DNA from 3 places in the Bacillus atrophaeus genome. Region 1 is predicted to be linked to each of the others. Evidence: riboswitches for the same ligand, from Rfam matches in the RefSeq annotation. Region 1 holds a riboswitch; each other region holds the start of a gene.

What was found. A riboswitch is a leader RNA that binds a small molecule or an ion and turns the genes downstream of it on or off. The one in region 1 is predicted to bind thiamine pyrophosphate.
Region 2: linked by a shared signal. The riboswitch ahead of thiT (energy-coupled thiamine transporter ThiT) and the one ahead of AAHT65_RS15105 (acetylornithine deacetylase) in region 1 are both predicted to bind thiamine pyrophosphate.
Region 3: linked by a shared signal. The riboswitch ahead of AAHT65_RS13985 (Ykof family thiamine-binding protein) and the one ahead of AAHT65_RS15105 (acetylornithine deacetylase) in region 1 are both predicted to bind thiamine pyrophosphate.

The regions. Positions count from the first base shown of each region.
Region 1 is NZ_CP154443.1:2,956,646-2,964,702, forward strand. Features, by position in the region: gene AAHT65_RS15080 (S8 family serine peptidase) at 1-888, shown strand, start outside; gene spoIIGA (sigma-E processing peptidase SpoIIGA) at 1,113-2,042, shown strand; gene sigE (RNA polymerase sporulation sigma factor SigE) at 2,105-2,824, shown strand; gene sigG (RNA polymerase sporulation sigma factor SigG) at 2,963-3,745, shown strand; gene AAHT65_RS15100 (ABC transporter ATP-binding protein) at 3,906-4,700, shown strand; TPP riboswitch at 4,711-4,816, shown strand; gene AAHT65_RS15105 (acetylornithine deacetylase) at 4,904-6,187, shown strand; gene AAHT65_RS15110 (YlmC/YmxH family sporulation protein) at 6,264-6,509, shown strand; gene pgeF (peptidoglycan editing factor PgeF) at 6,674-7,510, shown strand; gene AAHT65_RS15120 (YggS family pyridoxal phosphate-dependent enzyme) at 7,517-8,057, shown strand, end outside.
Region 2 is NZ_CP154443.1:211,138-219,194, reverse strand. Features, by position in the region: gene AAHT65_RS01265 (NfeD family protein) at 1-383, shown strand, start outside; gene floT (flotillin lipid rafts scaffold protein FloT) at 402-1,952, shown strand; gene AAHT65_RS01255 (processed acidic surface protein) at 2,131-3,318, shown strand; gene AAHT65_RS01250 (class D sortase) at 3,383-3,967, shown strand; gene thiT (energy-coupled thiamine transporter ThiT) at 4,004-4,582, opposite strand; TPP riboswitch at 4,681-4,782, opposite strand; rRNA gene AAHT65_RS01240 (16S ribosomal RNA) at 5,487-7,036, shown strand; rRNA gene AAHT65_RS01235 (23S ribosomal RNA) at 7,217-8,057, shown strand, end outside.
Region 3 is NZ_CP154443.1:2,743,385-2,751,441, forward strand. Features, by position in the region: gene AAHT65_RS13960 (S8 family peptidase) at 45-1,004, opposite strand; gene AAHT65_RS13965 (STAS domain-containing protein) at 1,252-2,085, shown strand; gene AAHT65_RS13970 (CbiQ family ECF transporter T component) at 2,138-2,899, opposite strand; gene AAHT65_RS13975 (energy-coupling factor transporter ATPase) at 2,874-4,517, opposite strand; gene AAHT65_RS13980 (ECF transporter S component) at 4,504-5,103, opposite strand; gene AAHT65_RS13985 (Ykof family thiamine-binding protein) at 5,084-5,698, opposite strand; TPP riboswitch at 5,796-5,907, opposite strand; gene AAHT65_RS13990 (response regulator transcription factor) at 6,010-6,687, shown strand; gene AAHT65_RS13995 (ATP-binding protein) at 6,691-8,052, shown strand.

The sequences.
Region 1 (8,057 bases):
AAGGAAGGTGGAAACTTTATGATCCGCGCCTTGGTTGATTACGAGCTTCAAGTGCCTGAAATCACATCTCCGGCTGATAAATCATTTACAAATAAAGAGAACGTAACTGTAAAGGGGAAGGCTTCACCCGGCACAACCGTTCATCTCTACAATGGAGACCAAGAAGCAGGAGAAACGAAAGCTGACACGGATGGTACATTCCAAGCAGACATTACTCTCCGAGAGGGAGCAAATACTTTAACCGCGACGGGATCAACGGACAGCGGAACGACAGAACCATCCAGTGCGGTAACAGTCACCCTTGATCAGCAAAAGCCTGAAGTAACAATTGATAATCCAAAGAACGGCGACAAAATCAATAAAGAAGCTTTGACTGTAAAAGGAAAGGCTGAAGATGACAATCTGGAATGGGTAAAAGTTAACGGCAAAAAAGCAACGATCTCAGACGGAACGTATTCAGCCCGCATTCTATTAGAAAATGGCAGCAACGAAGTGAAAGTCACCGCTTCTGATGCAGCAGGCAATAAAACAACCAAAAAAGTTGTTGTTGACGTGAACTATGATCAGCCGGTCATTACTGGCTTAGTGCCTGGGCAGGATAAAATGTTAAAAGCCGGTGAATCGGTGAAAATCGCATTTTCGAGTGCAAAGGATTTAGATGCGACATTTGTTATTAGAATGCCGCTGACGAATGCAAGAGCAAGTGTCCAAAACGCGACAGAACTGCCATTAAGAGAAATTTCTCCGGGGCAATATGAAGGATACTGGACGGCGACTTCTTCTATTAAAGCAAATGGCGCCAAAGTTGAAGTGATTGTAAGAGACGATTATGGCAATGAAACGAGACAAGTTGCCAAAGGTAAACTTTATATTAATGAAGAAAAATAATCATGAAACGCTGCCGTGATAGGCAGCGTTTTTTATTTGGATAGCTATCCTCCGCAATTAAACATTCCAATTCCGCATTCTCGACAAATTAAGCAGATATCCCTTAAAAATTGTATTTCTCTCTCAACATTAATTGACAGACTTTCCCACAGAGCTTGCTTTATACTTATGAAACAAGAGAAGAAAACAGCGTTGTGAAAGATAAGAGAAGAAAGGGGTCAGATGTGAAAATCTATTTAGATGTCATTTGGCTGTTGAACTTTTGTTTTGATTCTCTTTTGCTTTTGCTGACGGCGTTTATCTTAAAACGCCACGTAAAAAAAAGAAGAGTGATATTCGGGGCCTTTATCGGTTCCAGTATCGTGCTTTTCATGTTTACTCCAATTTCGCCGTTTGTAGAGCATCCTGCAGGTAAATTGGCTTTTTCGGTTGTGATTGTGCTTGTTACTTTTGGATTTAAACGATTTCGATTTTTCTTTCAGAATTTGTTTTCCTTTTATTTCGCGACATTTCTAATGGGAGGAGGAATTATCGGCGCCCACTCTTTATTACAGACAAGGTCGGTTATGCAGCACGGTGTTATGATTACAAATCAAACCGGTTTTGGCGATCCTGTCAGCTGGATGTTTATAGTGGCCGGATTTCCCGCGATATGGTTTTTTTCTAAGAAAAGAATCGAGGATATTGAGACAAAGACGATTCAATATGAGGAGCGTGTCAGACTTCAAGCGGATATAGGAGGACAGACGCTTCACGCTAAAGGGCTTGTTGATTCAGGAAACCAGCTGTACGATCCGCTGACGAAAACACCTGTCATGATTATTCATATTGATAAGCTGGAACCTATACTTGGAGAGAAAGAGACACATTTGATCCGAAGCTTCAGCCCGCTTGAAGTCATTGATCAGTTTGATGATTCATTCCGCTATTTAGATAAAATCAGGCTCATTCCTTATCGGGGCGTGGGGCAGGATAATCAATTTTTATTATGCCTGAAGCCTGATCATGTCACCATCTATACGAAAGATGAAATGATCGCTGCGGACAAATGCTTAATCGGCATCAGCACCGCCGCTCTGTCGGCTGAAGGAGAATTCGACGCGATCATTCATCCGAAAATGCTGTCCGGCAAAGCTGTTAAGCATGTGTCGTGATGTTCTTAAATGTCCGTTATTTATCATACTCAAAAAGCGAGGCATTTAGAAGGGAGAGGAAGATGAAAAAACTAAAATTAAGGTTGACGTATCTTTGGTATAAATGGCTGATGAAACTTGGTTTAAAAAGCGATGAAGTGTACTATATCGGAGGAAGTGAAGCACTGCCGCCGCCTTTGTCTAAGGATGAAGAACAAGTTCTTCTGCTGAAGCTGCCGAGCGGTGATCAGGCAGCTCGCGCAATTTTAATTGAACGCAATTTGCGTCTGGTGGTTTATATTGCCCGGAAATTTGAAAATACCGGAATCAATATTGAAGATTTGATCAGTATCGGAACCATTGGTTTAATCAAAGCCGTTAACACCTTTAATCCAGAAAAAAAGATCAAGCTGGCTACATATGCCTCAAGATGTATAGAAAATGAAATTTTAATGTATTTAAGAAGAAATAACAAAATCCGTTCAGAAGTGTCTTTTGATGAACCGCTTAACATTGATTGGGACGGCAATGAGCTTTTGCTTTCAGACGTACTCGGAACGGATGATGATATCATCACAAAGGATATTGAAGCGAATGTTGATAAGAAGCTTCTGAAAAAAGCGCTTGAACAGTTAAACGACAGAGAAAAACAAATTATGGAACTCCGTTTCGGCCTTGTCGGAGAGGAAGAAAAAACGCAAAAGGATGTAGCGGATATGATGGGAATATCCCAATCCTACATTTCGCGCTTAGAAAAAAGAATCATCAAAAGGCTGAGGAAAGAGTTTAACAAAATGGTGTAAAAAAATTTTAAAACGCAACCCTTGATTTTACAGGGTTTTCCTAATCGACTGTATTTTTCTGCCTGATCATCGTGCATATTTTTCCCACCCAAGGAGATACTTAACTTTGTACAGCAGCTCCTGTAGGGAGGGAAAAAAGTGTCGAGAAATAAAGTCGAAATCTGCGGGGTGGATACCTCCAAATTACCCGTACTCAAGAATGAAGAAATGAGAAAGCTGTTCAGGCAATTACAGGATGAGGGCGACGATTCAGCGAGAGAAAAGCTTGTTAACGGCAACCTGCGCCTTGTCTTAAGCGTCATTCAAAGATTTAACAACAGAGGAGAATATGTTGATGACTTATTTCAGGTCGGCTGCATCGGACTAATGAAATCCATTGATAATTTTGATCTAAGCCATAATGTTAAGTTTTCAACATATGCTGTACCGATGATTATCGGAGAAATCCGCAGGTATTTACGCGATAACAACCCGATACGCGTCTCTCGGTCGCTGCGGGATATCGCATACAAGGCGCTTCAGGTAAGAGAACGGTTGATCAGTGAGACAAGCAAGGAGCCGACAGCAGAGGATATCGCCAAAGTCCTTGAAGTACCGCATGAAGAAATTGTGTTTGCGCTGGATGCCATCCAAGATCCGGTTTCTCTCTTTGAACCGATATATAATGACGGCGGGGATCCTATTTATGTCATGGACCAAATCAGTGACGAGCGCAATAAAGATACACAATGGATTGAAGAACTCGCTTTAAAAGAAGGCATGAGAAGACTGAACGACAGGGAAAAAATGATTTTAAGAAAACGTTTCTTCCAAGGGAAAACACAAATGGAAGTGGCAGAAGAAATCGGCATTTCCCAAGCGCAGGTTTCGAGGCTTGAAAAGGCGGCAATCAAACAAATGAATAAGAACATTCATCAATAATGGGCATGATGAAGCCTTTAAAGCAAACCCTTGCTTTAAAGGCTTTTTATATTGGGGAGCGCAGGCAGTTTACGTTTCGGAAAAAGTAAGGTATCCTAGTTCGTACAAAGTTTTATGAAAATTGAAACAGTTCAGCGGATTTATGAAAAGGAGGGCCATAATGATTTTACAGCTTGACCGCGTGTCGTTAAAACGAAGCGGGAAATGGATTCTAAAAGATATAGACTGGAAAGTGCAGCAAAACGAAAATTGGGTGCTTTACGGCTTAAACGGCGCGGGGAAAACGGCGCTCTTAAATATGCTTTGTTCTTATTATTTTCCCACTTCTGGAGATATGCAGGTGCTAGGGCATGAGTTTGGGAAAACTGAGCTTGGTGATAAGCTCAGACGGAAAATCGGACTGGTGTCTGCCGGCCTTCAGCAAAAATTGTACCCTGCAGATTCAGCATTTGAAATTGCGCTTAGCGGGGCGTATGCTTCAATTGGCTTATATGAAACACCGAGTAAAGAAATCAGAGAAAAAGCTATCAATCTTTTAAAAGATTTGGGAGCCATCAGCTATGCGGACCGCCGTTACGAAACGCTCTCTCAAGGAGAAAAACAAAGGGCGCTGATCGCGAGAGCGCTCATGGCGGACCCTGAACTGTTAATATTGGACGAACCGGTTACAGGCCTTGATTTTATGGCGCGGGAAAACCTGTTAGACACGATTACATACATCGCAGGAAAAGAAAATGCTCCGTCGATTCTGTATGTGACTCATCATGCTGAAGAAATTTTGCCTGTATTCGATAAAGCCCTTCTATTAAAAGAAGGAGAGGTATTTGCAGCAGGCGATATAAAGGAAATGCTTTCTGACGATTTACTTTCATCATTTTTCGATATGCCGATCGACGTATTATGGAATAATGGCCGTCCGTTTTTAACAAGAGCCAAACAAACCACAAATGCCTGATAATTAAATATGTTCATCCTAGGGGTGCTTATCTTTGAGCTGAGAGAGACGTGTGTCTCAACCCTGATTGACCTGATCTGGATCATGCCAGCGGAGGGAAGCGGTGAAAAAAAGCGGAGTACGCAGCACGTCTGCGCTCCGCTGCTTTCATGAGCCGTTTCATATACAATGAAGCGGTTTTTTATATGACAAAAAAGGAGCGAATGACATTGAATAAACAAATAGATGCTTTATTGCAAAAGGCTGAGGAACAAAAGAATGAACTGATTAAGCTTGCGAAAACATTAATTTCTTTTCAAACACCGGCGCCGCCGGCCAGAAACACAGACAAAATTCAATCATGGATTGCCGGGTTCTTGAGAGAAATGGGCTTTTCAATTGACAAGTGGGAGGTTTATCCGGGAGACCCCAATGTAGTGGGAGTTTTAAAAGGAACAGATTCAGACAGCCATCAAAGCTTAATTATTAACGGGCATGTGGATGTGGCTGAGGTGGATGAAGAAGGCTGGGAGCATGACCCGTTTCATTTTGTTGAAAAAAACGGCTGTTTGATCGGCAGAGGTGCAGCTGATATGAAAGGCGGGATGGCGAGTGTGCTTTTCGCTTTGAAATTGATTCGTGAAGCGGGGATTGATCTGCCGGGAGATGTGATTTTACAATCTGTCATCGGTGAAGAAGTAGGAGAGGCCGGAACTCTGGAGTGCTGCAAACGAGGTTACCGCGCCGACTTTGCCGTTGTTGCTGATACAAGCGATCTGCATATTCAAGGACAAGGCGGCGTCATCACGGGCTGGATCGAATTGAAAAGCCGCCAGACCTTCCATGACGGCACAAGGCGGAACATGATTCATGCGGGCGGAGGAACCTTTGGGGCAAGCGCGATCGAAAAAATGGCTAAAATCATACACGGGCTTGGCGAGCTGGAGCGCCACTGGGCGATTATGAAAAGCTATCCCGGCTTTAAGGCCGGCACGAACACGATCAATCCGGCTGTAATAGAAGGCGGAAGACACGCTGCTTTTATCGCGGATGAATGCCGTTTATGGATTACCGTGCATTTTTATCCGAATGAAACACATGAGGAAGTAGCTGCGGAGATAGAGGATCATATTAATCGATTGAGTGATAGTGATGTGTGGCTGAGAGAAAATCGACCTGTCTTTACGTGGGGCGGCTCTTCTATGATAGAAGACAGAGGAGAAATTTTTCCCGCTCTTGAAGTTGACCCGCACCATCCTGCTGTTTCAGAGCTTACAGCTTCACACCGTCATATTAAACAAACAAATCCGGTTATAGATGTTTCCCAGTCAGTAACAGACGGCGGCTGGCTTTACAACGCAGGAATTCCGAGTGTCATTTACGGTCCCGGAGATTTGCACAATGCCCATGCCGTAAATGAAGAAGTCTCAATTGAGCAGCTCGTTGATTATACGAAGATTATGCTCAGCTTTATTATCAAATGGTGCAGCACCCGCAAAGAACAATGAAATTTACACATGCTTGACAAGGTTCAGCCATCCCGTTCATATAATAAGAAAAAGAACGGACAAAGGACGTGATGGAATGATCAGCATTTCTGAATTTCAAGTAAAGGATGTTGTGAATGTATCTAACGGCAAAAAATTAGGAAGCATCGGTGACATCGACATAAACGTCACCACTGGAAAAATTCAAGCCATCATTCTCGGCGGAAATGGAAAAGTTCTTGGTTTTTTCGGAAAAGAAGAGGAAATGATCATTCCTTGGCGAAATATAGTTAAAATCGGGGAAGATGTCATCCTGGTTCGTTTGAGTGAACCGAAAGACTGAACGCTTTTGCGGCGCTTTTTCTGTTAAATGCCGGAAAACCCGCTTCCTTCCGGCACATTTATTCATTAAATTTGAAAAACGCCGCTAAACGAATGCATAAAGATGTGGTAAAATAAGTGGGAAATTACACATTTCAATAATGTTTGTCGAAAGGTTGGATCATCATGAATACATACCACCCATTCAGTCTCACCACCCCCTCGACACTCATGATACAAGACTGGAATCAAACGAATCAAAAAAACGCAAAGATCATTGCCGGATTTACTACGAAAAACGGCGGTGTCAGCAAGCCGCCTTTTGAATCGTTAAATACAGGATTGCATGTTCATGACAAAGATGCAGATGTTGTTGAAAACCGAAAAAAAATCGCCGGGTTGTTTGATACTGATTTACAATCATGGGTATTTGCCGATCAGACACATGAACATCATGTCCGAAAAGTGACGCATGAAGACGGCGGAAAAGGGGCTCGCGAGTACTCATCCGCTTTTAAAGCAACGGACGGGCTCTATACATGCGAAAAGAATGTATTTATGGCCTTATGCTTTGCCGATTGTGTGCCTCTGTTTTTTTATGACCCGGTCAGATTGCTTGTCGGGATCGCCCATGCCGGGTGGAAAGGGACTGTGAAACAGATCGGCCGGGAAATGGTCAAACGCTGGACAGATGAGGAAGGCTCCCGGTTATCGGATATACAGGCTGTCATCGGCCCGTCTATCAGCGCCGGCTGTTATACGGTTGATGACCGTGTCATCACTGAAGTCAACGCGCTCCCTTTTTCCGCGGAACACGCCGTGAATGAGACGGGACCGGGGCAGTACCAACTCGATTTGAAGGAATTAAACAGACTGATTCTTATAGAAAGCGGCATCAGTAATGAAAATATTTCAGTGAGCGGGTTATGCACCGAAAAAGAACACCCGCTGTTCTTTTCTCACCGCCGGGATCAGGGAAAAACGGGACGGATGATGTCCTTTATCGGAATGAAGGAGGCATAAAAGATCTTGCGTGTAATCGACAATTTACGACATATAAACGAACGAATAAACGAAGCATGTAACAGATCGGGCCGCTGCTCCGATGAAGTTACAATTATCGCAGTCACTAAATATGTGTCAGCTGAAAGAGCGCAGGAAGCGGTGGATGCAGGCATTTCAAGCCTGGGCGAAAACCGTGATGCCGAACTGCTTCGCAAGCAGGATATTGTAAAAGGTAATCCGGATTGGCATTTTATCGGCAGCCTTCAGTCAAGGAAGGTGAAAGCTGTCGTCAATAACGTGTCACATATTCATTCCTTAGACAGACTGTCATTAGCTAATGAAATTGAAAAACGCGCAACAGGGCCTGTACGCTGTTTTGTGCAGGTCAATACGTCGCTTGAACCGTCCAAGCACGGAATGAAACAAGAAGAAGTCATCCCTCTGGTTCAGGAGCTGGCCGGCTTTGAACATATCATCGTGGACGGTTTGATGACAATGGCTCCGCTGACTGAGGATACAGAAAAGATTAGAAGCTGCTTTCGGGGGCTTCGCGAACTCCGCGACC
Region 2 (8,057 bases), 1.5 Mb from region 1:
TGCTCGCGTTTTTCACTTTTTTTGCGGCATCAGGCTATATAGGAGAAACAGCCGTACCGCTTTCCAGCCCGATTATCGCACTTTTTTCTTCCATACTTTCAGTGCTGTTAGTCAGTTTGCTGCATATATTTGTACTTGTTCCGCTCTCATCTGCGGAAGAATCGCTGACCTACAGAGAAGGAGATCTAAAAGGCAGAGTCGGAAAAGTGATTACAGCTGTACCGGTTGACGGCTATGGAGAAGTATTGATTGAAGGGATCGGCGGCGCCATCTCAAAATCTGCAATCAGCTTTGACAACGAACAGATCGGTTACGGGACAGTCGTATTGATAGTCGATGTGAACAAAGGGGTTCTCTCCGTCACGCCTCATGAACCATTATAAAACAAGGGGGAATAAAGAATGACCATGCCTATTTTAATTGTAATCGGAGTTGTATTCTTTTTACTTATCGCTCTCATTGCCGTTTTTATTACAAAATATCGAACGGCCGGGCCTGATGAAGCATTAATCGTAACAGGAAGCTATCTCGGCAATAAAAACGTACACGTGGATGAAGGCGGAAACCGTCTGAAAATCGTCAGGGGCGGAGGAACCTTTGTCCTTCCGGTTTTCCAGCAGGCAGAACCGTTAAGCTTGCTATCAAGCAAACTCGATGTATCAACACCTGAAGTATATACCGAACAAGGCGTGCCAGTCATGGCCGACGGAACAGCGATTATTAAAATCGGCGGTTCAATCGGAGAAATCGCCACAGCAGCCGAACAATTTTTAGGAAAATCAAAAGAAGACCGCGAACAGGAAGCGAGAGAAGTATTGGAAGGGCATCTGCGTTCCATACTCGGGTCTATGACAGTAGAAGAAATTTATAAAAACAGAGAGAAATTTTCTCAAGAAGTGCAGCGTGTCGCGTCTCAGGATCTCGCTAAAATGGGGCTTATCATTGTATCGTTTACGATCAAAGACGTCCGTGATAAAAACGGCTATCTGGAATCCTTAGGGAAGCCGAGAATCGCTCAAGTAAAGCGTGATGCTGATATCGCAACCGCAGAGGCGGATAAAGAAACAAGAATAAAACGCGCAGAAGCTGCGAAAGATGCGAAAAAATCAGAGCTTGAACGTGCGACGGAAATAGCCGAAGCCGAAAAATTGAACCAGCTCAAAATGGCTGAATACCGCAGGGACCAAGATACAGCGAAAGCAAACGCCGACCAGGCGTACGATTTGGAAACGGCCAGAGCCCGCCAGCAAGTAACTGAGCAGGAAATGCAGGTCAAAATCATCGAGCGGCAAAAGCAAATTGAATTAGAAGAAAAAGAAATTCTGCGCCGCGAACGCCAATATGACTCCGAAGTGAAGAAAAAGGCAGATGCCGACCGTTACTCAGTCGAACAATCCGCAGCCGCTGAAAAAGCAAAACAGCTGGCAGAAGCAGACGCCAAGCAATACAGTATCGAAGCGATGGCAAAGGCTGAAGCTGAAAAGGTGCGAATTGACGGTCTTGCGAAAGCCGAAGCTGAAAAAGCAAAAGGGGAAACAGAGGCAGAGGTTATCCGCTTAAAAGGTCTTGCAGAAGCGGAAGCGAAAGAAAAAATTGCGGAAGCCTTTGAAAAATACGGCCAGGCAGCGATCCTCGACATGATTGTCAAAATGCTTCCTGAATACGCAAAACAAGTATCAGCTCCGCTTTCTAATATTGATAAAATCACTGTCGTTGACACCGGAGGTAACGGTGAGGGCAGCGGCGCCAACAAAGTAACAGGCTATGCGACCAATTTGATGTCCAGCCTCCAAGAAAGCTTAAAAGCATCTTCAGGAATAGACGTTAAGGAAATCATTGAGAATTTTTCGGGAAAAGGAAATATCAAACAAAGTATTCATGAGCTAACGAATGAACTGAAAGAACCAAAACAGCCTATTAGGGAAACTTCAATAGAAGAAAAAACAGAGTAAGAAAGGGGCGGCACTGCTCCGAATAAAGATAGAATAACCTTGAAATAAAGAAACAGCAGGTAAAAAAGACTTGCTGTTTCTTTATTTTCTCTAATCATATATTTTACGGAATAATACCTATTATTTTTAAGGAATTCCAGTATAATCTATTTGTATAGTAAAAAAGGGGGTCATATACATGACTAAAAAATTAATGTGCGTGATTATCTGCCTGCTGATCATCGCCCCGGCGATGCAAGTATCAGCGGCACCAAAGCAAGAAGAGCTTCAAAGCTATCTAAAAGAAATAGGAATGACAAAAACAGAATTGCAAACCTATTTAAAAGAAAATTATGATGAAGATTTGAATGACTTTACATCCGCCGCTGAATTGCGGGAGTATCTGGGAGAGAGGCTGACGGATAAAGCGCTCGCCGCTTACTTAAAAGAATACGGCATGAGCAAGAAAGAAGCGGAGCACCAGCTGTTTGTGTTCGGTTTTCTTCAAAAAAGCCAAGCCATTCAGGATGTGTATGTATTTGCCGATGACTTTGTCAGCGCACTTGATTACATAACAAGCTACACACCGCTGACTGACAAAAATTTTGCAGCCCTGCTGAAAAAATACGGACTGACTAAAAGTGAATACGCAAAGATGTTCCCTGGTGATGAAGATATCAGGTTATATACAGATTCAATAGAGGATGCAGAAGAGTATCTATCCGCAGCATTAGAAGAGAAGCAAGCGGAAGAACAATTTATGAAACTGTTCAGCCAAATCGGCATCGACCAAAATGAATTGGAGAATCTCTATCAGCATATGTCCGCTTTGGAGAAAAAAGATCCTCAGTTTTCGGACAAGCTATTAGCTTTATCAGACCGCCTGCTTGATTTGCCAAGTTTTACGAGCATCAGTGAACTATCTGCCGGCGAAATTGCGGAACTGCTCGATGTGATGAACGATTTTCAAGACACTTTTCAAGTGAAAACGAAATTTTATCTCATTAATGGAAACAGCAAAAAAGAACTTACAGCCCGGAGCCTGTTGTCTGTCAACCCGGTCCAAGGGTCCAAGCTTCTGGTTGAACTATATGACTGGAACGGAAAATTCCTGCTTGACGCTATTTTTACGGCGGACATGGTAGACTCTGAAACAGCACATCAAACCGGGAGCGATATCCGAAAAGCAGAACAGATTGTAAAAGAGAGCAAAACGTCAACAAAGCCTAAAAAAACCAGCGCCGCACAGGTGGAAAAAACGGTAAAAGGCGCCAAGCTCCCTAAAACAGCAGGCCATTATGCGGAATGGTCTATGTTTGGGCTTTTATTGCTAGCCGGCGGACTGCTTATGATAAGAAAACTTCGTAAAACAGCATCATTGAAGTAAAAGAAATGAGTGACCGCACATTAAACGTTTTAAACAATCTAACAAACGAAAAACAGTCTTTATTTTGTCCATATGCCTAATAGCCGGAGGTCTATATATTACTTCCACAAATGCATGGAAGCTATTACAAGGTTACGCGCTGTTTCAATTCGGCCAGTTCAAAGAGCAAACAGCAAATGAAAAAAATGCTTCAGGCACCGCTAAGGCGGCAGAACCAAAAACAAAAGCTAAAGAAATTAACGAAACCTTTCAAACGGGAGAAAAAATCGGCGATTTGGTCATACCGAAGATAGGCGCCGAATTGCCGATTTACCATGGAACGGATGAGGACGAGCTTGTAAAAGGAGTAGGGCATTATGCAGGCTCCGTCTTGCCGGGTGAAAATGATAATTCGGTCCTTGCCGGCCACCGTGATACTGTATTCAGAAAGCTGGGCGAAGTTGGAAAAGGGGATAAGTTAATCGTAAAAGCATCCTACGGCACATTCACTTATAAAGTCAAAAAGGTGCGAATTGTAGATTCAGATGATCGAACAATCATTGTACCTAAGCCGCGTGCCACGCTCACATTATCGACTTGTTATCCCTTTGACTTTATCGGCTCTGCTCCGGAAAGATATGTACTGGTTGCGAATCTAGAGGAAACATAAAAAACCAGCGGAATGATTCCGCTGGTTTTTGCAATGTTAAGCCTTCTCTGTCTGTAAAAGACGCGGAGCTGTGATAAATAATAAACAGAGCACAACAGCGCATATTATGAAAGAAGGCACCATATAGGTTGCATTATAGCTTAAAGAATAAATCCATACCGGAGTGCCTTTAGGGGCAAAACTGCCAAAAAACACCGCGCCGGAAATGACATGGGCGGCATAGCGTAAAAAACTCCCGATAAAAACAGCGATAATGACAGAAGCAATCAATTTCCCTTTTTCTTTTGAAACAGCGGCTTTATAAACAACAGAAGCAAATAATCCGCTAATTCCTATGACAGCGAAAGCGACAAGATAGTCGAGCAGAAGCTGAACAGGATGCTGGGCGAACAGATTACCGATAGCAATCTGCACAAGACCGGTCAGAAGTCCGGAAGTAAGGCCAGCTTTTACTCCCCACCGGAACGAAATCAAAAAGATGGGTATCATCATAATGGAGATCGATCCGCCTTGAGGCATCCGGAGAAACATCCCGGAAATAATGTCTAATATGACTGCAGCCCCTGTCATGATTGCAATTTCAATAAGGCGTACCAGTTGTTTTGATTGATTCATAAAAATTCCCCTTCCATTAGACAATCCATAAGGACAAACAAAAAAGCAGTGCGGGAAGGATGGGGAAAGTTCCACGCACTGCTTTACGTTCTGCAATTCATTTGGCTTTGCCACATCCCTACGCCAGCGTTAACTAACAGGTTCAAAGGGTCAGAACGAAACCGTTCACTCTCAGCTTTAATGCTCCCCTTGCGGTCATCAAGTATTTAGTTCATTTCTACTATACAAGAAAATAAAAGAAACAACAAGATAACATGTAAGTGATTAAAACAGCAGCATATACAGTTCGGTCCATTGAAGCATAAGCTTATAACGGTCTCTCTAAAAATCTAAATTTAGTTTACTCTTCATATAGAAGAAAATATTCAAAGGGGTAGTTGTAAGGTGAATTCAAATGAGTCCAAAAGAGATGACACACTGTAAACAGGTGTGCCAGTTTTTACGCACTTAACACTAATACTGAGCACTGAAGTATGCGGTGTTCAATTAGTATTCAATCAATCAGTCCCTGAGATTAAAAGAGTTTAGAGGAATAAATAGAATTGCCTTATTTATGTTTCTGATTTTATTCTAGATTTTTTTAAAAAAACTATTGCAATAAATGTTTCAGAATGATATATTATTATTCGTCGCTGATAAACAACAGTGACACAACAACAAGCTTCAAAAAAAATCAAAAAAAGTTATTGACATAAAAGAAGCTGAATGGTATAGTAATAAAGCTGCTTCAAACGAGGCGGACAAGATGATCTTTGAAAACTAAACAAGACAAAACGTACCTGTTAATTCAAAGTTTTAACATAAAAATCGCACAGCGATGTGCGTAGTCAGTCAAACTAAGGCCTGCACGATGCAGGTCACGCGGATGTTACCACAGGATGTGGCGAACTTAATCTGCGATCCATTATCGGAGAGTTTGATCCTGGCTCAGGACGAACGCTGGCGGCGTGCCTAATACATGCAAGTCGAGCGGACAGATGGGAGCTTGCTCCCTGATGTTAGCGGCGGACGGGTGAGTAACACGTGGGTAACCTGCCTGTAAGACTGGGATAACTCCGGGAAACCGGGGCTAATACCGGATGCTTGTTTGAACCGCATGGTTCAAACATAAAAGGTGGCTTCGGCTACCACTTACAGATGGACCCGCGGCGCATTAGCTAGTTGGTGAGGTAATGGCTCACCAAGGCAACGATGCGTAGCCGACCTGAGAGGGTGATCGGCCACACTGGGACTGAGACACGGCCCAGACTCCTACGGGAGGCAGCAGTAGGGAATCTTCCGCAATGGACGAAAGTCTGACGGAGCAACGCCGCGTGAGTGATGAAGGTTTTCGGATCGTAAAGCTCTGTTGTTAGGGAAGAACAAGTGCCGTTCAAATAGGGCGGCACCTTGACGGTACCTAACCAGAAAGCCACGGCTAACTACGTGCCAGCAGCCGCGGTAATACGTAGGTGGCAAGCGTTGTCCGGAATTATTGGGCGTAAAGGGCTCGCAGGCGGTTTCTTAAGTCTGATGTGAAAGCCCCCGGCTCAACCGGGGAGGGTCATTGGAAACTGGGGAACTTGAGTGCAGAAGAGGAGAGTGGAATTCCACGTGTAGCGGTGAAATGCGTAGAGATGTGGAGGAACACCAGTGGCGAAGGCGACTCTCTGGTCTGTAACTGACGCTGAGGAGCGAAAGCGTGGGGAGCGAACAGGATTAGATACCCTGGTAGTCCACGCCGTAAACGATGAGTGCTAAGTGTTAGGGGGTTTCCGCCCCTTAGTGCTGCAGCTAACGCATTAAGCACTCCGCCTGGGGAGTACGGTCGCAAGACTGAAACTCAAAGGAATTGACGGGGGCCCGCACAAGCGGTGGAGCATGTGGTTTAATTCGAAGCAACGCGAAGAACCTTACCAGGTCTTGACATCCTCTGACACCCCTAGAGATAGGGCTTCCCCTTCGGGGGCAGAGTGACAGGTGGTGCATGGTTGTCGTCAGCTCGTGTCGTGAGATGTTGGGTTAAGTCCCGCAACGAGCGCAACCCTTGATCTTAGTTGCCAGCATTCAGTTGGGCACTCTAAGGTGACTGCCGGTGACAAACCGGAGGAAGGTGGGGATGACGTCAAATCATCATGCCCCTTATGACCTGGGCTACACACGTGCTACAATGGACAGAACAAAGGGCAGCGAGACCGCGAGGTTAAGCCAATCCCACAAATCTGTTCTCAGTTCGGATCGCAGTCTGCAACTCGACTGCGTGAAGCTGGAATCGCTAGTAATCGCGGATCAGCATGCCGCGGTGAATACGTTCCCGGGCCTTGTACACACCGCCCGTCACACCACGAGAGTTTGTAACACCCGAAGTCGGTGAGGTAACCTTTATGGAGCCAGCCGCCGAAGGTGGGACAGATGATTGGGGTGAAGTCGTAACAAGGTAGCCGTATCGGAAGGTGCGGCTGGATCACCTCCTTTCTAAGGATATTTAACGGAATATAAGACCTTAGGTCTTATAAACAGTACGTTCCCTGTCTTGTTTAGTTTTGAAGGATCATTCGATTCTTCGAGATGTTGTTCTTTGAAAACTAGATAACGATAAGTAAGACATCACATTCAAAAGTAAGACCAAGAATACTGTAGTGATTCTTTTTTAACGGTTAAGTTAGAAAGGGCGCACGGTGGATGCCTTGGCACTAGGAGCCGATGAAGGACGGGACGAACACCGATATGCTTCGGGGAGCTGTAAGCAAGCTTTGATCCGGAGATTTCCGAATGGGGAAACCCACCACTCGTAATGGAGTGGTATCCATATCTGAATACATAGGATATGAGAAGGCAGACCCGGGGAACTGAAACATCTAAGTACCCGGAGGAAGAGAAAGCAAATGCGATTCCCTGAGTAGCGGCGAGCGAAACGGGATCAGCCCAAACCAAGAGGCTTGCCTCTTGGGGTTGTAGGACACTCTATACGGAGTTACAAAGGAACGAGGTAGATGAAGAGGTCTGGAAAGGCCCGCCATAGCAGGTAACAGCCCTGTAGTCAAAACTTCGTTCTCTCCAGAGTGGATCCTGAGTACGGCGGAACACGTGAAATTCCGTCGGAATCCGGGAGGACCATCTCCCAAGGCTAAATACTCCCTAGTGACCGATAGTGAACCAGTACCGTGAGGGAAAGGTGAAAAGCACCCCGGAAGGGGAGTGAAACAGATCCTGAAACCGTGTGCCTACAAGTAGTCAGAGCCCGTTAACGGGTGATGGCGTGCCTTTTGTAGAATGAACCGGCGAGTTACGATCCCGTGCAAGGTTAAGCAGAAGATGCGGAGCCGCAGCGAAAGCGAGTCTGAATAGGGCGCATGAGTACGTGGTCGTAGACCCGAAACCAGGTGATCTACCCATGTCCAGGGTGAAGTTCAGGTAACACTGAATGGAGGCCCGAACCCACGCACGTTGAAAAGTGCGGGGATGAGGTGTGGGTAGGGGTGAAATGCCAATCGAA
Region 3 (8,057 bases), 210 kb from region 1:
GATAGAAGGCTTACCAACGAATATATTATCGTGAAAAAATAAATCTATAGAGACAATAAGTGTGCCTGCTCCGCTTTTTCCGATAAAGCATCAGGCGCGGTCAAATAGAGAAATCCATTGCCGGCCAATGTTTTTGAATATTGAAGCGGCAGAGTGCGGCGCACAAGCTGCGCATAAATTTCAGACTCTGACAGCGTTCTTTGGAACGCGTCTTCTTCAAATCCTTTAATCAAAGCAAGCGCTCCGCTGACGTGGGGGGCGGCCATTGAAGTGCCTGTCAGTTTTCCATACTTCTTATTCGGAAGAGTGGACAAAATATTTTCCCCGGGAGCAACAAGGTCGATTTCTTTATTTGCGTTTGAAAATTCTGACGATTCACGCGCGACCGATACAGATCCGACGGCGATGACTTCGTTATAAGCGGCTGGATAAGAAAGCTCTTCAGTACGCTCATCTCCGTCACCTTCATTCCCGGCGGCGCAAACGACAAGCACTCCGTTTTTCACGGCGTTTGAGACGGCTTCCTGCAGCTCAGGCACATCACTCGGTCCGCCGAGCGACATAGAGATAATATCAGCCTTTTGCTCCACAGCATAGTTAATGCCGTTGATAATCCACTCGTACTGTCCGCTTCCGTTTTCGCCTCCCAGAACTTTAACGATTAAAAGGCTTGCTTCCGGTGCGACACCTGCGATACCGCCGTTTGAATCATTAGCGGCGATCGTTCCTGCGACGTGTGTTCCATGGCCGTTGTAATCAGAAATGGCGTCTTCCTTGCCGCCGTCATCGTCAGTAAAGTTCTTGCCTCCGATGATCTGATTTTTTAAATCAGGATGCTCCGTATCGCAGCCGGTATCCAGCACAGCGACCGTCACATTCTTCCCTTTAAACCCTTTCTCCCACAATTCTGGCGCCTTAATCACTTTAATACCCTCTGGAAGCTCGTTCACATCCATAATCTTCTCATTTGTGACATACGGGATCAAGCGGATTTCACCATTCATAAAAAAGCCCTCCTTTTTTATGCTTGCAAGTGGATACAAGGGTGTTGCTTCCATTATATGAAAATAAAGTAGAGACGGATAGAGTCATTTGAATTATTTTGAAAATAGAGGAAAGAAGAAAATGAACTAAATATTTTGAAAATAATGTATTTTAAGAGAAAAACAGCAAATTAAGGAAGGACTATAGATATGGCTGGGATTCAGCTCTTTGTCGGGTTATAATAGTTTTTGGGAAAGGAGCAAAGCAATGAAACTGAATGAGAAATTATTTACGTTTTTTTCTGACCATGTTGAACAAATGGCTAAAGAATGGATCGACACAATGGAAGAAACCGATCCGGATTCTATCTATGCCTTAAAAGATCCAGTTGTGGTTGAGGAACTGACTGAGCAGGATAAAGAGTTTTACAGAAATCTCAACCAAATGTATATTAAGCCTGAGAAAGAATTTCTTCAAGTATTTCAAGAATGGGTTATCGAACTCACAAACGATCAGAAACATTTAGATACGCCAGTCCAATACGTAATCCGTGAATTTATGAGAAACCGGACATTATATAAGAAGTATTTTGACACGTTTGTTGCATCGAACTCATCTGAGTTTGCAGAAGGGGAAAGTAAGAAGTGGGCTGATTTGATTGTAAAGGTATTTGATTTTACGATCTATACATTTGTGGATCATGCTGAGAAAAATGCTAAAAAGCAATTAAATGCGCAGAGAGAAATGATTTTAGATTTAAGCTCCCCTGTCATTACTCTCAGCCAAAGAACTGCTCTCCTTCCGCTTGTAGGGGATATTGATACCGAACGGGCAAAATTCATACTTGAAAATACGCTTGACGCCTGTGCGAAAAGACGTGTTGAGCATTTATTAATCGACCTTTCAGGTGTGGTTGTTGTGGATACGATGGTGGCTCACCAAATTTTCAAATTAATCGAGGCGCTTACTTTGATCGGTGTCAGCTCTACTTTGTCAGGAATCAGGCCTGAAATCGCCCAGACGGCTGTCCAGCTAGGGGTTGACTTTACGAATATCAAGATCAAAGCCAACCTTGCCCAAGCTCTCAACTATGATAAATAAGACAATCACCATGTAAAAAAAACCACTATTTAAAAATAGTGGTTTTTTCACGTCAAGAAAAGCATAAAGAGATAAAAAAGCTAACGCTGAACAGCAAAAGCACCAGAAAGAAAAACAGCCAATCACGGGGTGCGACCGTAAGGGTTCTGTAGTACGTCCGATTCCGGCTGCCGGTAAAGCCTTTAGATTCCATTGCAATTGCCGTCCGTTCAGCCTTTCTGATGGCGCTCGCCAGTAAAGGAATCGTATATCGCTTCATAGATGCGAGCTTTTCCTTCAGTCCGTTTCCGGATGCGCCGCCTCTGATTTTGTGCGTCTGCTGAATGATCTGAACTTCGTCTTTTAACAGCGGAAGAAAACGAAAACCTGCGATAATGCCGTACGCAAGCTTCGGTGAAAGCCTGCATTGCTGAACAAGGCTGAGCATAAATAATATCGGATCAGTCGTGAAAATAAACATCATGGAAAGGGCCGAAAAGCATAAAATACGAAAACCGAGTGAAATGCCTACCAAAGCATTTTCACGGTTTATTTCAAAAGGGCCGGCTTCAAACAAAAAATTGTCAGCGGTCGTCGGCACTTTACCGAAGACCGCCGCTGTCCACATACACCCGGCTGCCAAAATCAGAAAGGGGATCGTAAACAGGAGCCATTTTTTCAGAGAAATTCGTGCCGCGGACAGAACCCCGACTACGATAATCACATAAAAACATGCTGGAGTGTAGGGGTTATAAATGAACGACAGCATCACAACACAGCAAAACACAGCAGCAGCTTTTATTGTCGGATTAATGGTTTGTAATTGCTGGTTCATGATGTTCCTCCTGCTGTTTATGGTGCAGCCATTCATATTGAAGCGGCCATGCCAGTTTTGCTTGTTGAATAATTTCATTCTGCTCTGAAAATAACGGCGCCGGAGCACCTTGATAAACCAATTTTGTGTCGTGAAGCACAAGAACGTTGTCGGCAAAAGCTGAGACAAGTTCCATATCATGTGTGATCATCAAAACAGCTGTTCCGGCCGCCTGGATGCTTTCAATCAGCTCCATACATTCCGCAGCGGTTTTCGCGTCTTGCCCGAAGGTCGGCTCATCCAAAAGTAAAATCTTCAGATCGTGCATCATCATAGTGGCGACGCTCAGCCGCCGTTTTTGTCCCTGGCTTAAAGCGAAGGGGTGATGGGTGAGAACATGGTCAAGGCCGAAACGCCGCAAAAGATCATGCGCTTTTTCGCCTGCGCCCTTATGGTGTTCATGTCCGAAGACCAGCTCGCCAAATACCGTATCAGAGACAAACTGATGCTCGGGGTTTTGAAAAACAAATCCCATCTGCCTTCGCAGCTCGTTTTCAGAAAAAGAATGAAGCGATTTGCCGAACAGGCGAATTTCGCCGCTTTTCGGTTTATAGAGCCGTGCGAGTACTGATAAAAGCGTTGATTTTCCCGTCCCGTTCTGTCCGACGACAGCCGTCAATGATCCCGCGCGAAGCGAAAAGCTGATGTCTGAGAAGATCACCCGCTGCCCTCTTGAAAACGAAAGCCTGTTTACCTCTAACACATCCTCAGTCAGAGGGAGATTCTTGCCTTCTTTGAAAGCGGGAACCGGCTGTGTAAACAGCATCTCTTTTGACAAAGTAAATGGTGCGCTCAAGTTTTCCTGCATGGCTGCGACATGAGGAATGGCAACGCCGATCTTTTTCAGTTCTTCTGAACGGAATTGAAAGATATCCGGTGTTTCACCATCCATCACTTTCTGTCCCGATGCGTCAAGCACAATTGTCCGTTCCACCCAAGGGGCCCACTCGTCAAGCTGGTGTTCAATGACGAGAAGCCCGAAGCCCTTTTCCTCCTGCAGCTCCTTTATCATGTGAACAAAGCTGCGTGCTGAATGAGGATCAAGAAGAGAAGTCGGTTCGTCCAGAATAATAAGATCAGGCTCCATCGCCAAAATACAAGCCAGCGCGACTTTCTGCTTTGTTCCCCCGGACAGGGCTGAGATAGTTTGATTCTTCAAGCCGGTTAAATCGAGTTTTACTAATACATCATCGATTCTCTCTTTCATTTCTTCCTTGGGCATTTGCAGGTTTTCCAACCCAAAAGCGATTTCATCTTCAACCGTGAGCATGCAAAACTGCTGGTCTGGATCTTGAAAGACCACTCCGATATGTAAAGAGGGCTTTTCAGAAGCTTGAAAATCTTCAATATTTTTTTGGAAAAGTGAGATGCGCCCAGTCTGCGCCGCATCACAAGCTTCTGGGTAAAGGCCATTTATACAGAGGGCCAGCGAGCTTTTGCCGCATCCGCTAGGCCCGAGCAATAGTGCCCGTTCTCCCTTTTGAAGCTGAAACGTCAAGTCTTTAAAAATCGGCTTTTCATCTTCTTCGTAGGAAAAAGTCAGGCGGTCGATGCTGAGGAGCTCATTAGAACCCTGCATGCTGGGACACCTGTTTCCGTTTCTTCTTGAGTTCCTTTCCGAGCGCCATGCCGTTTAATACGCCGGTATAGGCGAGTGAGTCACTGATAACTTTTCCGAGAAGGCCTGCAAGAAGCGCTCCGGAAAACAGACGAATGATGAGCATGAGCAGCAAGTAGCCCGGCGACAGTGCAGCATATCCGGCCACGAATAAGTCATAAATAAAGCTTGTCACTGACGAGCCCATCCCGGCAAGAAGGACAATAGGGAGAGAATACACTCTCCAGCGCGCGGCAAAAAAGACCGCTTCAGCCCCGAGGCCTTGAACAAGTCCCACCACAATCACCATCGGACCTGACGGATTGCCGAGCAGGCATTCAACAAACGCGGCAATGGTTTCTGAAATGAGCGCCGCGCCGGGTTTTCTGATGATATAAGCGGCAATAATAGATACGATAAACCAGATGCCGTAAATCGGTTCATAGCCCATCGGACCGAAAAAACCTGCAAGCACATTTCCGAAATGCGTAAATAATAAATAAATAACGGCAAATACAACACTGATTACAGACATAACAACAATTTCTCTAACCTTCCAGCTTTTCATTTGATCCCTGCTTTCTTGACGGACTGTTTGCCGAGAAGTTCACAGTCATCGTCACATGATTTGTTTTTTCTTCTGCGAGCCGGAATGCGGCCTCCAATGTGCGGAACACATCGTGAGCGTCTCCGTCAAGCTCGCTTGCATAATGCACACCCTGCACAAAAGTGCCTTGCGCTTTAGCGATATCGACCGCTTCTGAAATGATGCCCATATAATCCAGTTCATTCATCGGATAGAGCGCAAACTGACAAGGGGCCTCCGCTCGGATCTCACGGGTATTTTCGTCATTCAATCTTTTGCCATCTTCAAAAAGAAACGAATCACCCTGTGTATCACCCGGGCAGCCGATAGAAAAGGTTCCGTTCATGACGATGTGCTTTCCGCTTTTGGCTGCGTGAAGGTATACAGCTTTGGCGGCGTCAAATACATGATCCATTTTCCCGCGAAAGCATGTGCTGATATGATCTGTCTTCTTCCAAACCTTTGATGTATCGGTTTCCTTCAGCGCCGACATGATCACATTGATAAAATCATCTGTCATCGGGTATAAAGAAAATCGAAAACCGGCGATTCTGCTTGTGCCGCATACGTTGTTCATTTCTCCGACCTCCTGGTTGTTTTTTGGGAAAATAAAAAACTGCATATCCATAGGGAATATGCAGTCATAGAACGGAAGACGCAAAAAAAGGCGTCGTATCGGTCATCCTGCACTTCCCCACGCTGGTATTATCCAGATCGGGTTATAAGGGATCAAAACGCGTGTTGCCGCGTTTTATCTCAGCCAAAATAGCACCCCTAGTGCTTTCCATATACAATTTTTTATTTTGAGATCATCATAGATGATAAGATAGGATTTGTAAACAGGGATGATCATTTTTTTCATATAGAGCAAGGAAAGGGTGATAGGATGTGGAAAAAGGGCACATTTTAATTGTGGAAGACGAAGAAAAAATCGCAAGAGTGCTTCAGCTGGAATTAGAATATGAAGGATATAAGGCCACTATTAAAGAAACCGGCACTGAGGGTCTGCACGCTGCATTAGAAGAAAAGTTCGCCTTGGTTCTGCTTGATGTCATGCTGCCCGGTCTCAGCGGTCTTGAAGTGCTCCGCCGATTGCGGAAAACAGACATGCATACGCCTGTTATTTTATTAACCGCGAGAGACAGTATACCTGATAAGGTAACGGGCTTGGACATCGGAGCAAATGATTACGTAACCAAGCCGTTTGAAATTGAAGAGCTTTTGGCAAGAATCAGGGCGGCGCTCCGGCAAAACGGATCAGATCCCGGCACATTTTTATCACTTGGTGATCTGCAAGTGAATGAAAAAACGCGTGAGGTCAAACGGGCGGATCAAGAGGTTGAATTAACGCCGCGCGAATTCGATCTGCTCGTATTTATGCTGAAGCATCCGCAGCAGGTGCTCACGCGTGAACAAATTCTTACTTCCGTGTGGGGGTTTGATTATTTGGGAGATACAAATGTAGTAGATGTGTACATACGCTATATTAGAAAAAAGCTGGACTACCCATACGAAAAACAGCTGATCCACACAGTCCGCGGGGTCGGATATGCAATCAAGGAGTAGACGATGAATCTAAAGACCAAAATCCACCTGTATACGTCTTTATCGCTTTTCATATTGCTGATATTGATTCATACGGCAGTGTATCTTATTTTTTCATCTGCCTTGACGTCAAAAGATGCGTCAAGGTTAGCCGAAGAAACGGCCAATATTGCAGAAGCTCTCCATACCGCTGAATCAGAAGGGGTGGCCCTTGAGGATATGCTCCAGGCATACCTTCCGGCTAACGGGATGGTCAGAGTTGTTGATAAAGACAAAAAGGCCGTTATCATAGTGACAAAAGACAAAGCATACAAGAATTTTCCGAAAGTGTTTCATAGCGGGCAGACCGAAGAAGTGACAAAGCAGAATGGCAGGCTGTACGCCGTCGCGGCTGTACCGGTCATTTGGTCAGATGGCGAAGTCGTCTCGCTTCAGCTCATTGAAAGAGAGGAGCACACGGAAGAGAGCCTGCTGCTTTTGCGGATTATTTTAATCACGGCAAGCGCAGCGGTATGCATCGCTTCGTACTTTGCTGGCAGTCTGCTGGCCCGGCGCATTGTCAATCCAATCAGAAAACTGATAAAGACGATGAAAGATATCCAAAGAGAAAAAACCTTCAAAACGATTTCGCTTAAGGGACAGTCACACGATGAATTATACCAAATGGGGCTTACATTTAATCAAATGGCGGAGATGCTGAAAGAGCATTATGAAAAACAGCAGCAGTTCGTTCAGGATGCTTCGCATGAGCTGAAAACCCCTATCACCGTTATCGAAAGCTACAGCAGCCTAATCAAAAGGTGGGGAGCGCAAAAACCGGAGGTGCTAAAAGAATCGGTCGAGGCGATTCACTCTGAAGCCATAAAAATGACAAAACTGACGGATCAGCTTCTCACCCTTGCCAAATACCAGAAAGACATGAAGCTGGATGTGAAAACGATAGACATCATCGATTTGGCCCGTTCTGTTATTCAAACCTTACAAAGCGTCTATGGGCGGGATATGATGCTGGAAACCGAATGGGAAAGTTTATATGTGACAGCGGACGAACAACGCATGAAACAGCTGCTGACCATTTTACTCGATAATGCCATCAAATACAGTTCAGAGCCTATTAAAGTTTTGGCCGGGAAAAACCAAGGCCTCCCTTTTCTTATTGTTCAGGATCACGGCATAGGCATACAAAAGCAGCATATCGAACATCTCTTTGAACGGTTCTACAGAGCCGATGAAGCACGAAACCGCAAAACCGGCGGGACAGGGCTCGGTCTGTCGATTGCCAAGCAGATTGCTGACGAACACGGAATCGAACTTACCATCGACAGCAAAGTAAATGAAGGTACGAGCGTAACCATGCAATTTAAAAGGGGCGCTGATTTGCCATGATGAGG